DNA from 3 places in the Rahnella aceris genome. Region 2 is predicted to be linked to each of the others. Evidence: predicted binding sites of a transcription regulator. Region 2 holds the regulator's gene; each other region holds the start of a gene.
What was found. Region 2 encodes PhoB, which activates phosphate uptake and scavenging genes when phosphate is short. Its sites were predicted from a motif close to CTGTCATAAAACTGNCNNAT; they were not measured.

Region 1: the regulator PhoB is predicted to act here: its motif matches at 2,487-2,506, upstream of glpT (glycerol-3-phosphate transporter).
Region 3: the regulator PhoB is predicted to act here: its motif matches at 2,471-2,490, upstream of serA (phosphoglycerate dehydrogenase).

Annotation. Positions count from the first base shown of each region.
Region 1 covers NZ_JAADJV010000007.1:86,330-91,336, forward strand. The annotation lists gene GW591_RS22975 (ABC transporter ATP-binding protein) at 1-954, shown strand, start outside; gene glpT (glycerol-3-phosphate transporter) at 1,004-2,356, opposite strand; gene GW591_RS22985 (DcrB family lipoprotein) at 2,595-3,161, opposite strand; gene GW591_RS22990 (7-cyano-7-deazaguanine/7-aminomethyl-7-deazaguanine transporter) at 3,287-3,958, opposite strand; gene tusA (sulfurtransferase TusA) at 4,197-4,457, shown strand; gene GW591_RS23000 (zinc/cadmium/mercury/lead-transporting ATPase) at 4,476-5,007, opposite strand, start outside.
Region 2 covers NZ_JAADJV010000001.1:2,590,817-2,595,823, forward strand. The annotation lists gene phoR (phosphate regulon sensor histidine kinase PhoR) at 1-1,161, opposite strand, end outside; gene phoB (phosphate response regulator transcription factor PhoB) at 1,184-1,873, opposite strand; gene sbcD (exonuclease subunit SbcD) at 2,101-3,339, shown strand; gene sbcC (exonuclease subunit SbcC) at 3,336-5,007, shown strand, end outside.
Region 3 covers NZ_JAADJV010000001.1:2,710,190-2,715,196, forward strand. The annotation lists gene asr (acid resistance repetitive basic protein Asr) at 268-678, shown strand; gene ydgU (small membrane protein YdgU) at 798-878, shown strand; gene serA (phosphoglycerate dehydrogenase) at 990-2,228, opposite strand; gene rpiA (ribose-5-phosphate isomerase RpiA) at 2,579-3,241, opposite strand; gene GW591_RS12445 (LysR family transcriptional regulator ArgP) at 3,469-4,371, shown strand; gene GW591_RS12450 (LysR family transcriptional regulator) at 4,400-5,007, opposite strand, start outside.

The DNA of each region.
Region 1 (5,007 bases), on a different contig from region 2:
AAATCAACGTTACTGCGCATGATTGCCGGGCTGGATGCGCTGAGCGACGGGACTATTCACATTGAAAAAACTGATGTGACGGATTTACCCGCCGGGAAGCGCGGTCTGTCGATGGTATTTCAGTCCTACGCGCTTTATCCGCACATGACCGTCAGACAGAATCTGGCATTTGGTCTGAAAAATATCCGCACGCCGCCGGAAGAAATTGCCCGACGCATAAGCGAAGCGGCCCTGATCCTGCGGCTGGACGACATGCTCGACCGGTTACCGCAAAATCTTTCCGGCGGACAGCGTCAGCGCGTCGCTATCGGGCGTTCCATTGTTCAGCAGCCGAAAGTTTTTTTGTTTGATGAACCGCTGTCGAACCTTGATGCCGCGCTGCGTGTGCAGATGCGTCAGGAAATCAGTCAGCTCCATGCCCGTCTGAAAAACACCATGATTTACGTGACCCACGATCAGGTCGAGGCCATGACACTGGCGGACCGGATCGTGGTGCTTAACAAAGGTCACATTGAGCAAATTGGCACGCCGGTTGAGCTGTATAATTGCCCGGCCAGCCTGTTCGTCGCCGGTTTTATCGGTACGCCGAAAATCAATGTGATCCCGGCACAAGTCGTCGGCCGCCAGCTGAGTATTGACGGCCAGCCGATGTACCCGCTGGAGGATAAATTCCCGGCGGCGCAGGATGGACAAATGGTGTCGCTGGCCATCCGCCCTGAGCTGTTGCGCCTGAATGAAGTGACGGATCATGCATTTGAAGTTTTGGTTGATTTCACTGAATTGCAGGGTGATTCCACGCTGGTATATGCGCGCGTTGGTGAGCACATCCTGAAAATGAAATCGTCGAAACAGCTCTCCTTTGCTAAAAACACACCGCTCAGGTTCGGGTTTAATGCTGCCAGTGTTTTACTGTTTGATGAAGCAGGCAGGCGCATCCTTCCCGACGCCGCGTAAAAACAAAAAAGGCACCTTCCAGTGCCTTTACGACGAAGATAAATCAAAGTCAGATGTTTTTAGCCAGCTGCGCTTTGTGTTTGTTTTCACTCAGCATGGTCAGTAACAGCAACAGAACAGCCAGCACACAACCGGCGATCATCACGATAAAGCCACCGTCCCAGCCAAAATAATCCACGGTATAACCGACAATGGCGCTGGCCGCGACCGAGCCGCCCAGATAACCAAACAGTCCGGTAAAGCCTGCGGCGGTACCGGCTGCTTTCTTCGGTGCCAGTTCCAGCGCATGTAACCCAATCAGCATCACCGGCCCGTAAATCAGGAAACCGATGGTGATCATACAGGCCATATCAATACCCGGATTGCCGACCGGATTCAGCCAGTAAACGACGGTAGCGATAGTCACCAGCACCATGAAGAACACGCCGGTGGCACCACGATTGCCTTTGAAAACTTTGTCCGACATCCAGCCACACAGCAGCGTGCCGGGAATGCCAGCGTATTCATAAAGGAAATACGCCCACGAGGATTTATCCAGCGCGAAATGCTTCACTTCTTTCAGATACGTTGGTGACCAGTCGAGAATGCCGTAACGCAGCAGATAGACAAAGACGTTAGCCAGTGCGATATACCACAGCAATTTGTTCGGCAAAATGTACTGCATGAAAATCTGTTTCGCCGTCAGTTCCTGCTCGGCGGACTCTTTCACATAGTCCGGCGGATAATCGTTTTTGTATTCTTCAATGGGCGGCAGACCACAGGATTGCGGTGTATCGCGCATGGTCATGAAGGCAAACACCGCCAGCAGAATTGCGCCGAAGGCAGGCATATACAGCGCTGCATGCCAGTCGTTAAACCACGCCATACCGAGCAGGAACAGCAGCGGAGGAATACCGCCGCCGACGTTATGCGCACAGTTCCACACCGACACCACGCCGCCGCGTTCTTTCTGCGACCACCAGTGCACCATCGTACGTCCGCACGGCGGCCAGCCCATGCCCTGGAACCAGCCGCACAGGAACAGCAACACAAACATGATGGCAATGCTTGAGGTTGCCCACGGCACGAAGCCCATAAACAACATCACGGCCGCCGCCAGAATCAAACCAGCGGGCAGAAATACGCGCGGATTCGAACGGTCAGACACCGAACCCATGATGAATTTTGAGATGCCATAAGCAATGGAAATCCCGGACAGTGCGAACCCTAAGTCTCCACGGGAGAAGCCCTGATCAATCAGATAAGGCATGGCCAGCGCAAAGTTTTTGCGCACCAGATAGTAGGCCGCATAACCGAAGAAAATCCCCATGAAGATTTGCCAGCGGAGACGGCGGTACAGCGGATCGACGTGAGCCTCATCAACAGGAGCTTTGTGGGGCGCGGGTTTAAAGATACTGAGCATAAATGCCTCCGATGGCATAAATCAGGGCGGACTCATCATGAGCCACGGACGAAATGGCGGAGCCAATGTGTTCCAAAACGAACATCATTTTAGCCATTCGCGCACAAACGAACTGTGATTTATGACGGAAATGTTACATTTTTATTACAGAGGGAGGCGATTTTGTGAGCGAGGGTGACAATAAGAAACAAAAAAAGCGGAGACTAAGCTCCGCCTGATATTTTCACACGGTCTGAAATTATTGAATTTTCAGTGTGCTGATAATGGCTTCCGCATCGGTCTGCGCCTGCTGCTGATTATCAGCAGGCAGAGTAATTTGCAGGGTCAGCAGATGGCTGTCGACCTTGCCCAAAACGATAGACGAATAGGCTTTCTGACCAGCAGAAGTGATCACGCTGTCGTACTGCTGCAATGTCTGGCCGTTGACCTGAATAGATTTATTGGTGACGACTTGCAGATTGGTATCGCGCGCTTTTTGCTGATCCTGTAAACGACCCGCCAGAACGTCCAGTGATTCCGGGGTGTTATCACCCAAAATGACAATCACCGCTTTCTGCCCGGTGCTGTCTGCATACACGTGCATATTATTTGCCTGTGTGCCCAGTTTACCGCTCTGGTCGCTCATTCCCTGCGGCAGGGAGAAGGTGACTTTGCCGTCCAGCAGGCTGACCGGCGTGGTGGCTGCCGTGGCTGCGGCCGCTGGTGCGCCTTTATCTGCGGCAGGTGCATCGGTCGACTTACCGTCACACGCAGCCAGACCGGCGATCAGTACTGCCATTCCCATCATTTTCGCGATATTACGCATCGGGCTTCCTTAAGTGGCCTGTTCACCAGGCTTACATGTTGACTTAACAGCCTTTATGGCAACCTATTCAGGCCACAAATGCAAGTCAGATTATGGCGCGATTTGTGTCTTCCCGGCGACCCGGTTTAGTGCGCACTGATAGCGGAATGCGGGTTGTTTCCTTGTGCTGATAAACGCTTAAGCAGCATATTCAGCAGCATGCCGTACATCGGCAGGAAGAACACCAGGCAGATCAGCACCTTGAAGGTGTAATCCACCATCGCTATTTCTACCCAGTGCTGTGCCATAAAGGCATCGCTGCTTTTGTAGAAAGCGATAAAGAAGAAGGACAGGGTATCGCTGATATTGCCGAGGAACATCGAGGCGACCGGTGCTATCCACCAGCGGCGGTTCTGGCGCAGGCGGTTAAACACATGAACGTCAAGAATTTGCCCCAGCACATACGCCATAAAACTGGCGGTGGCGATACGCGCGACCATGATATTCAGGCTGCTGAGCGCTTCCACGCCTTGCCATTGCGCTTCAAAGAATAACGCCGAGATGACATAGGAAATGGCCAGTGCAGGCACCATCACGGAAAGTATAATCCGTCGTGCCAGCGGCGCGCCAAATATACGGACGGTCAGATCGGTAGCCAGAAAAATAAACGGGAAAGTGAACGCGCCCCAGGTGGTATGGAAACCAAAAATGGAAACGGGTAACTGAACCAGATAGTTACTGGAGGTGATGATGGCGATGTGGAATAGCGAAAGCCATATCAGCGCGGAAAACCGCTGCTGAGCAGTAAAAGAGTACATATATGTGACCTTTTTTTATGAATAAATTGGGGTGAGGGAACCCAAGAAAATTTTTACTTTCGCACCCGTAATGGCGTGCGGCGCGCATAGTACCTGTTTGCGCACCGTTTGCGCAACAGGTCTACCGGTTAATTTTAGCGCAATGAGCCGTGTTTGTTGCGCCAGAAAACCAGCGGGTTAAACTATCCGCCTTTGCCAAACAACCGCCCATTCACGTATGTAGATGTTGAGACACGAAATGACCGACCCCTTTATCAATCCTGACCATCAGCTTGATGCGTTGGGTCTGCGTTGCCCGGAGCCAGTGATGATGGTTCGTAAAGCGGTACGCACCATGCAAGACGGCGAGACGTTATTGATCATCGCTGATGATCCGGCAACGACCCGCGATATTCCCGGTTTCTGCCGTTTTATGGAACATACGCTGCTGGCGTCGGATACCGAAAGCGTGCCGTACCGCTATTTGCTGTGCAAAGGGTTGGCAGAAAAACAGGGCTGATGGCTCAGCCCGTGTTGTTTATTTCGATTTATTGCGCAACAGCCTTAACGCATTGGCGGTCACCAGCGCCGTTGCGCCGGAATCCGCCAGCACCGCCAGCCACAATCCGGTCAATCCCATCAACGTGGTGACCAGGAAAATCGCTTTCAGCCCCAGCGCAATCGTGATGTTCTGACGGATATTCGCCCGTGTAGCACGCGAAAGGCTGATCATCTGCGCCAGCCCGCTCAGGCGGTTATGCGTCAGTGCCGCATCCGCCGTTTCCAGCGCGACGTCCGTTCCGCTTCCCATCGCAATACCGATAGTCGCGGCTTTCATGGCGGGCGCATCGTTAATGCCGTCACCGACCATGGCTACCGGTTTCAGTGCATTCAGCGCGGTGACCGCTGAGACTTTATCCGCAGGCAGTAAGCCCGCACGGAAATCAATGCCGAGCCGGTCAGCGATGGTTTTCGCCGCCCGCGGATTGTCGCCGGTCAGCATGACCGCCGACACGCCGAGCGCTTTGAGTTTCTGCAATGCCTCGGCCGCGTCATCCCGCAGACGATCC
Region 2 (5,007 bases):
GCTGCCGCCGGTCTGACGTGAACGGGCTTTATCGACGCGGTAGAAACGTTCGGTCAGGCGCGGCAGGTGCTGCGGCGCAATGCCCGGTCCGTTGTCGCTGATCTGGAACTGTGCGCCATGCGGCGTTTGTTGCCAGCTGACTTCAATCCGTGTCCCCGCTGGCGTGTGGTTAACCGCGTTATACACCAGGTTCGACACCGCGCTGCGCAGTTGATCTTCATTACCAAAGACCTTCAGCTTGTCGTTTACGCGAAACACCACTTCATGCCTGCCGTTGCTTAACGTTTGCACTTCACGTTCGAGCATGCCGAGCATCACCGGAATATCGACTTTCTCGTGCAAATCAATATTCGCTGAGGCTTCGATTTTCGACAGCGTCAGCAGCTGCTTCACCAGCCCGTCCATGCGCCGCGTCTGTTCCTGCATGGTATCCAGCGCTTTAGTGCGGAAAGGCTCTTCCAGCTTGGCGTCTTCCATCATTTCCAGATACCCCTGCAATACCGTCAATGGGGTTCTCAGTTCATGACTGACGTTAGCGAAGAAGTTACGCCGTGCGCCTTCAAGCTGACGCATCTGGGTCACGTCGCGTGCCACCATCAGCAGTTGTCCTTCGGAATAAGGCATGACGCGAAATTCGACATAATGCTCATTATTGAGTTGTAAATTCAGCGCCCGGCTGAAATCGCGGGTCTGGATCCACAGCCGGAATTCCGGATAACGCAGCAGGTTGAAGATATGTTGCCCGTTATCTTCCGGCCAGCGGAAACCGAGCAAATCCTGCGCCAGTCCGTTACACCAGAAAATATTGCCATCTTCAGTGGTCAGCACCACGGCATCCGGCAGCGATTCGGCACCGCTGCGAAAACGTTTGATGAGCTGACCTAATTCCCGACGGCGACGCCGGTTGCGTATCTGCATCTGGTTCAGCCCGTAAAACAGCGGCTCCCAGCTCCAGCGCCCATTCGGTGGCGTAATGCTGCGGTCGAGCCACAGCCAGTGAGAGAGTTTAAGCTGGTTGTAATAATTCCAGCCCAGTGCCGCCATCAGCGACACCAGGAGGAGCCAGCCGAAATGGCCGACGAAGATACCGAGAATTAACGCTGGCAGGCAAAAGAGAAACAATTCACCCGCCAGTCGTTTCCATGACAAACGTTCTAGCACACAGATTCTCCGCTGTGAGGGCTCAATAACGCGTTGAAAAACGGTATCCGGTACCACGAACAGTCTGGATCATTCTGTCATGTCCACTGGTTTCCAGCGCCTTACGTAAACGACGAATATGCACGTCAACCGTGCGATCTTCCACATAAACGTTAGTGCCCCAGACGTTATTGAGCAACTGTTCGCGGCTGTATACACGTTCGGAATGGGTCATAAAGAAGTGTAATAACTTAAATTCGGTCGGCCCCATATCGAGCGCCTGCTCGTTGGCCATTACCCGGTGAGACGACGGATCCAGGCTTAAACCCTGCATGTCGATCACTTCTTCCACCGCCATTGGCGAGATGCGACGCATCACGGCTTTAATGCGGGCAACCAGTTCTTTCGGAGAAAACGGTTTGGTGATGTAATCATCGGCACCCACTTCAAGGCCGCGCACCCGATCTTCTTCTTCACCGCGTGCGGTCAGCATCATCACCGGAATTTCGCGGGTCAGTGCCTCACGTTTAAGATGCTTAATAAACTGAATACCGGAACCGCCAGGTAACATCCAGTCAAGCAGGATCAGTTCAGGGTAAGGTTCAACAAGCTGCCCAATCGCTGAATCAAAATCCTCAGCTTCTACGGCCTGATAGCCATTTTGTTCCAGTACAAAACACACCATTTCACGGATTGGAGCTTCGTCTTCAACCACCAATATACGTCTAGCCATCGTAGGTCCTGCCAATAGGTTAGCGATCTTTTATTTGATTGCGGGCGCCATTATGCGTCAGTTTTGTGACAGATTTATGAATGAAAAGAATGGTTCATTACAGTCAACTATGACAGATAATTTCCGGCCATCTTGCTGAAATTGGTCTGATTTATCGGGGACAGCTTCCCCTGCCGACGTTTATACTTTACCCCATTGTCGTCATCCAGGGTTCATACGGGAGTCTCATGCGCCTGATCCACACGTCAGACTGGCATCTCGGCCAGTACTTTTTCACTAAAAGCCGTGCAGCCGAACATCAGGCATTTTTGCACTGGCTGACCGGTCAGGTGCAGCAACATCAGGTCGATGCCGTGATTGTCGCGGGCGATATTTTCGACACGGGTTCCCCACCCAGTTATGCCCGCGAATTGTATAACCGCTTCGTGGTGGAATTACAGCAAACCGGCTGCCAGCTGGTGGTGCTGGCTGGTAACCACGATTCTGTCGCCACGCTCAATGAATCGCGCGAGCTCCTTTCCTGCCTGAATACGCGGGTGATTGCCACCGTCGGTGAAAACCTTTCTGAACAGATTTTAGTGCTCAGTCAGCGTGACGGGAAACCCGGCGCGATACTGTGCGCTATCCCGTTTTTACGCCCGCGTGATCTGCTCGCCAGCCAGGCGGGACAGTCCGGCAGCGACAAGCAACTGGCATTGCAGGAAGCCATCGCCGCGCATTATGACGCGCTCTGGCAGGCTGCGCAGGCCAGACGTGACGAACTGGGCATGCCGCTGCCTATTATTGCGACCGGCCATCTGACGACTGTCGGTGTCAGTACCTCTGATTCCGTGCGCGACATCTATATAGGTACGCTCGATGCGTTTCCGGCGCAGGCCTTTCCGCCGGTCGATTATGTGGCACTGGGTCATATTCACCGTGCACAATGCGTCGCCAAAACCGAACATATCCGTTACAGCGGCTCGCCGATTGCCCTGAGTTTTGACGAACTGAGCAAAGCTAAAAGTGTGTACTTACTTGATTTTGATGGTGCGACGCTCAACGCCATCGACACACTGGAAATCCCGGTTTTCCAGCCGATGCAGATAATCAAAGGCTCGCTGGTGGAGATTGAACACCAACTGGCACAGTTCGAAGGCGGTGATCCGGCCAAACCGGTGTGGCTCGATATTGAAGTCTCCACCCAGGATTATCTCAGCGACATCCAGCGACGCATTCAGGCGCTGACGGAAGATCTGCCGGTAGAAGTCGTGCTGTTACGCCGCAGCAAAGAACAGCGCATCAACAGTATTGAGCAGCAGGAAAAAGAAACCCTCAGCGAACTGAGCGTCAGCGACGTGTTTGAACGACGACTGGCGCTGGAACCGGCCCCTGACGAGCCGCGTCAGGCTCGGATGCGCACGTTGTTTGCGCAGGTGGTTGAACAGGTTACCAACGGTCAGAACGCGGAGGACAGCGCACAATGAAAATTCTCAGCCTGCGTTTAAAAAACCTGAACTCGCTGGAAGGCGAATGGAAAATTGATTTCACCGCCGAGCCGTTTGCCAGCAACGGATTATTCGCCATCACCGGTCCGACCGGTGCGGGGAAAACCACCCTGCTCGATGCCATTTGTCTGGCGCTTTATCATCAGACGCCACGGCTGAACATTACACCAAGCCAGAATGAACTGATGACCCGCCACACCGCAGAATCGCTGGCCGAGGTGGAGTTTGAAGTCAAAGGTGTGGGTTACCGCGCTTTCTGGAGCCAGCGCCGCGCCAAAAATTCCCCTGACGGCAATCTGCAGGCACCGAAAGTCGAGCTGGCGTTACTGGCCGACGGCAAAATTCTGGCGGATAAAGTGCGCGATAAACTCGATGCCATCGCCACACTGACCGGGCTGGATTTCGGCCGTTTCACCAAATCCATGATGCTTTCACAGGGGCAGTTCGCCGCGTTTCTGAATGCCGATGCCAACGACCGCGCCGAATTGCTGGAAGAACTGACCGGCACCGAGATTTACGGTCTGCTTTCTCAACGCGTGTTTGAGCAACATAAAGAAGCGCGCATTGCGCTGGACGGTCTGCATCAGCGCATGGCCGGAATCGAACTGCTCAGCGAAGAACAGCGCCAGACGCTGGAAGCACAACGTGCTGAACTGAACACGCAGGAAATCAGCCTCAGTCAGCAGGCGCAGCAGCGCCAGCAGGATCTGAACTGGCTGCAACAGTGGCAGCAGGTGCAGCAAAAACAGCAGCAGTCTCAGCAACAACTGACCGCCGCAGAGCAGGAAAATCTGGCCGCCGCGCCGCAGTTACAGCAACTGGCGCGCAGCGAACCGGCAGAAAAACTGCGTCCGTTACTCAATGATCGCCAGCGCTGTCAGGATGACGCGCAGCGCCTTCAGCAATTACTGATACAACTGACGCAGCAGCAGGAGCAGCAGATTGCACAGATGACGCCGCTGAGTCTGGCGGTGGAACAGGCGCACACTGCACGGCAGAAACAGGCGGAAGAACAGCGTCAGATGCAGACGCTGATCGAAGAAAAAATCCTGCCACTGGATAGCGAAATCGCGCAATGGCGCAAATCGCTGGTGGAAACACAACAGGCGGTCAGCGAGTCGCAGAAACAGGCTGGTGAACATAGCGCGACGCTGCAGCAAATCACGGCGGAACGTCAGAAACTGGATGAGGAAAGCCGCCAGCATCACACCCGTCAGGCCGCGCTGACTGAAGCCCTTAACGTTGCACAACAACGTCAGGCTGAACTGGAAAAACAGTACCCGCAGGTAGTGTTACAGAAACGTCAAACCGAACTCATGCAGCTCCGGCCGGTGCGGCAGCAGCTGTTTTCACTCTCGCAAATCTTCCCGCAACTGAACCAGCGCGTGCAGCAACAGCATAAAGATTTTGCGCAGTACCAGACGCTGCTGGCCGAAGAAGAACTGCGTCTGGGCGCGATCCGTCTGCAATGTCAGAAACAACTGGAACATCTGAACGACGTCAAGGCGCTGCATAAACAGGAAATGCTGATCGTCAGTCTTGAAGCCGAACGCGCGAATTTGCAAAGCGGCAAAGCCTGTCCGCTGTGCGGCTCGACATCACATCCGGCGATTGAACATTATCAGGAGGTTAAACCTTCTGAAACCG
Region 3 (5,007 bases), 120 kb from region 2:
AGACGATATAAATCCACGGTAAGCAGAGTGCCAGCCAGAAATAGAAAGCACACCTCATAAGTATGTTGTAACTAAGCTTGAAATCCGCACGTCTCCCTCGCTTTTTAAAAACCCAACCAATTGAAATTAATAATACTTTCTCTTTATACATACCGTTACATGCCGAAACCAATCACTCACGGACAGCAAGGTTTGTCACGCCTATTATTCTCACATCGGCCCCGCAGTGGGGTAGACACACAAACCAAGATCCCTGAGGAATTAAAGATGAAAAAAGTATTAGCTCTGGTTGTAGCCGCTGCAATGGGCCTGTCTTCTGTCGCTTTCGCTGCTGAAACTACCGCAACGCCGGCACCTGCTGCTACCACAACCACCGCAGCTCCGGCTCATGCCACTAAGCATAAAGCACACAAGAAACCTGTTCAGAAAGCGCAAGCTGCCAAGAAACACAAAAAAGCCGCTAAAAAAGCGCCAGTCGCTCAGAAGGCGCAGGCGGCTAAGAAACACGTGAAACACGCTAAAAAAGCGGCTCCTGTTGCTCAGAAAGCGCAGGCGGCTAAGAAGCACGTGAAACACGCTAAGAAAGCGGCTCCTGTTGCTCAGAAGGCGCAGGCGGCTAAAAAGCACGTGAAACATGCTAAGAAAGCTGCTCCGGCTAAAGCAACTCCGGCAGCATAAGAAGTCACTAAGAAGTCTTTGTGAACGAATCTGTTCACTCTTATCAAGACTGAAAAATTTAACACCCGGTTCGCCGGGTGTTTTTTTCTCCGTTTTCTGCCCTGAGGTACTGACAGATGATGCTGCGCCGCTACCTGTTCGAAATCACTTTTTCATCAATGATCCTCTGCGGTCTGATTACCCTGTCCTTTTACTTCTGACGTTTTGATCCCCCCTTTATTCCCTCTGCAGACATTTTTTAACGCCCTGATGCCATAAAACAAAAAACCGCCTTTCGGCGGTTGGTATTTTGTCTGTTTCAGAAAGGCTTATCAGTAAAGCAAACGGGCACGAATGGTTCCCGGAATCGCCTTCATCAGTTGCAGCGCGGTAGTCAGCGTATTGATATCCGTTTCCGCATCAATCACCACATAACCGATTTCTGGGCTGGTTTGCAGGTACTGCGCAGCAATGTTGATACCCTGTTCCGCAAAAATCTGGTTGATGCTGGTCAGCACACCCGGACGATTTTCGTGGATATGCAGCAGACGGCTGGCTTTCTCGGTGTGCGCTGGCAGAGACGCTTCCGGGAAGTTGACCGCTGACAGTGTAGAACCGTTGTCAGAGTATTTCGCCAGTTTGCCTGCCACTTCGAGGCCGATACCTTCCTGCGCTTCCATCGTTGAACCGCCGATATGCGGCGTCAGCAGCACGTTGTCAAATTCACACAGCGGAGAATTGAACGGGTCACTGTTAGTCGCCGGTTCTTCCGGGAAGACGTCGATAGCCGCACCGGAAAGATGTTTGTTACGCAGCGCATTGCACAGAGCAGGAATGTCGATGACCGTACCGCGTGAGGCGTTGATTAACAACGCGCCCGGCTTCATCTGCGCCAGTTGCAACTCGGAGATCATGTCTTTGGTTCCGGCTGTTTCCGGCACATGCAGCGTGACCACGTCGCTGGTATTGAGCAATTCTTCCAGTGTGGCAATCGGCTGCGCGTTGCCCAAAGGCAGTTTGCTTTCGATGTCATAATAGAAGACGCGCATCCCCAGGCTTTCCGCCAGGATCCCCAGTTGCGTACCAATGTGGCCGTAACCGATAATGCCCAGACGCTTGCCGCGCGCTTCGAACGAGCCGACGGCTAATTTGTTCCAGACACCACGGTGCGCCTTGGCGTTAGCTTCAGGAATGCCACGCATCATCAGCAGCATTTCGCCCAGCACCATTTCGGCAACCGAACGGGTGTTGGAGAAGGGTGCGTTAAAGACCGGAATACCGCGACGGGTCGCAGCTTTCAGATCTACCTGATTGGTGCCGATACAGAAACACCCAACAGCCACCAGTTTTTCTGCTGCCTGGAACACTTCTTCAGTCAGCTGAGTACGCGATCGGAGTCCAACAAAGTGCGCATCACGGATCGATTCTTTCAGCGATTGCGTGTCTAAAGCACCTTTGTGAAATTCAATATTGGTGTAACCCGCGGCACGGAGTGTATCAACCGCACTTTGGTGGACGCCTTCCACTAACAAAAATTTAATCTTGTCTTTCTCAAGTGATACTTTTGCCATTTCCCGACCCTATATTTTTCTGGCTGAATTCGAACTGCAAGATGACTGCTCACAGTCAACATAACAAAAAATCCGCCATCATCAATACAAACGATTGCCTGCCCCCCAGCAGAAGGCTCAGCACGCCTGCCGGTTTTTAGCATTTCATGCTGGTTCAATTTTACTGTGCCAGACGTTCAGGAGGAGAAATACAGAAATGTGACATAAGTCACCAAATTAAAGCCTTTGAAGAAAAGATGATTCAGTCAGAAAATTATCATCTTCATAACATTGCGTTATGACAGCGCAATGACGAGGCTTAGGCTGGCTGCCTTGCCCTAAAGCAGCCAGATCTTCTGCTTATATTCTGATTACTTCAGTTTGACGGTTTTGACACCTTCAGAAGTCCCGACCAGCGCCACGTCAGCACCCCGGTTGGCGAACAGGCCGACAGTCACAACACCGGCAATACTGTTGATCTTATTTTCCATCGCGACGGCATCAAGAATGTTCAGGTTATGCACATCAAGGATCACGTTGCCATTGTCTGTCAGCACATTCTGGCGGTATTCCGGCAGGCCGCCGAGTTTAACCAGTTCACGCGCAACATAAGAGCGCGCCATTGGGATCACTTCCACCGGCAGCGGGAATTTACCCAGCACATCAACCTGCTTGGAAGCATCCACGATACAGATGAATTTTTTGGCAATCGCGGCAATGATTTTTTCGCGGGTCAGCGCAGCGCCACCCCCTTTGATCATCTGCATCGAGCCGTTGATTTCATCCGCGCCATCGACATACACATCCAGCGAATCCACTTCATTGCTGTCGAAAACATGAATACCCAGACTCTTCAGTTTTGCGGTAGAGGCATCGGAGCTTGAAACCGCACCTTCAATCTGGCCTTTGATGGAACCCAGTGCATCAATGAAATGTGCGGCGGTGGATCCGGTACCGACACCGACAATGGTGCCCGGCGTGACGTAATCCAGTGCGGCCCAGCCGACTGCTTTTTTCAATTCTTCCTGCGTCATAATGGCTTCTCTGTCTGATAACACGTAAGTGGCGTGAATAGTTCGGTGGAACGAAGAGTGCCGGTGATTATAAAGCATGTCCCGGCAATTTGGATAAACAACACCGCAGCCAGATCACACTTATTAAGTGCAATTGTGCTGCAAACACAAAGATTTTCCTCACCACAAATCCTGACAATCTGTGGCATAGTGTTCGGATAAAATTAAATCTAAGGGACAGAACTCCGATGAAACGCCCGGACTATAGAACGCTGCAGGCACTGGACGCGGTGATCCGTGAGCGCGGTTTTGAGCGCGCAGCGCAGAAGCTTTGCATCACACAATCGGCCGTCTCTCAGCGCATTAAGCAACTGGAAAATTTGTTTGGCCAGCCGCTGCTGGTTCGTACCGTTCCACCCCGGCCGACTGAACAGGGACAGAAATTACTGGCCTTGTTACATCAGGTGGAATTACTGGAAGAAGAGTGGCTTGGCAGTGACAGCAACAATGAAAGCAATGATACACCTCTGCTGCTTTCACTGGCGGTCAACGCCGACAGTCTGGCAACCTGGCTGTTACCGGCGCTGAAATCAGTGCTGGTTGATTCCCCTATCCGCCTGAATTTACAGGTGGAAGACGAAACGCGCACGCAGGAACGTCTGCGTCGTGGTGAAGTGGTGGGCGCGGTAAGTATTCAACCCCAGCCACTGCCGAGCTGTCTGGTGGATCAGCTTGGTGCGCTGGACTATTTGTTTGTGGGTTCGAAACCTTTTGCTGATCGCTATTTCCCGAACGGCGTTACCCGCTCCGCCTTGCTGAAAGCGCCTGCGGTAGCGTTTGACCATCTGGACGATATGCATCAGGCCTTCCTGCAACAGAACTTCGATTTATCGCCGGGCAGCGTGCCGTGCCACATCGTTAACTCGTCGGAAGCCTTTGTGCAACTGGCCCGTCAGGGCACCACCTGCTGCATGATCCCGCATCTGCAAATCGAGAAAGAGTTGGAAAGCGGCGAGCTGATCGACCTGACGCCCGGCCTGTTCCAGCGCCGTATGCTTTACTGGCACCGTTTTGCGCCCGAAAGCCGCATGATGCGTAAAGTCACCGATGCACTGATCGCCCACGGACATCAGGTGTTGCGTCAGGACTGACAGAATTATCCGGCGTGAAAAGCGGCGTTTAACCGCTTTTCTCCCGGACCATCTCGATCAATGCCCGCAGGCTCGCGGGCACATGCCGGTTGCCCGCGAAGTAGAGAAACAAACCGGGGATTGGCGGGCACCAGTCTTCCAGCACTGCAATCAGCCGCCCTTCTTTCAGCGCAACCTGCGCATAATCTTCAGGAACATACGCGATCCCCAGCCCGTCCTGTGCGGCCTCAATCATCAGTTGCGTATTATCCAGCGTCAGATTTCCCGGCACATCCACCGCCACTTCCTGCCCGCGTTTGTGGAACTCCCAGCGATAGCGTTTTCCGCTGGGCAGGCGCTGACGCAGACACTGATGGCGGGCGAGATCATCCGGCGTTTCAGGGGCGGGATGCGCCGCAAGATAATCCGGCGAAGCCACGGTCAGAAAGCGCATGTCGGGGCTGAGCCGCACAGCGATCATGTCCCGTGGAACCGCTTCTCCCAGCCGGATCCCTGCGTCAAACCCTTCCCCGACAATATCCACCAGCTTTCCTTCCGCCACCAGATCCAGCGCCACACCGGGATAACGCGCCATGAATTGCGGCACAATATTGCGCAACAACAAGCGGATAGCGCCCTCGCTGCCGTTGATACGTA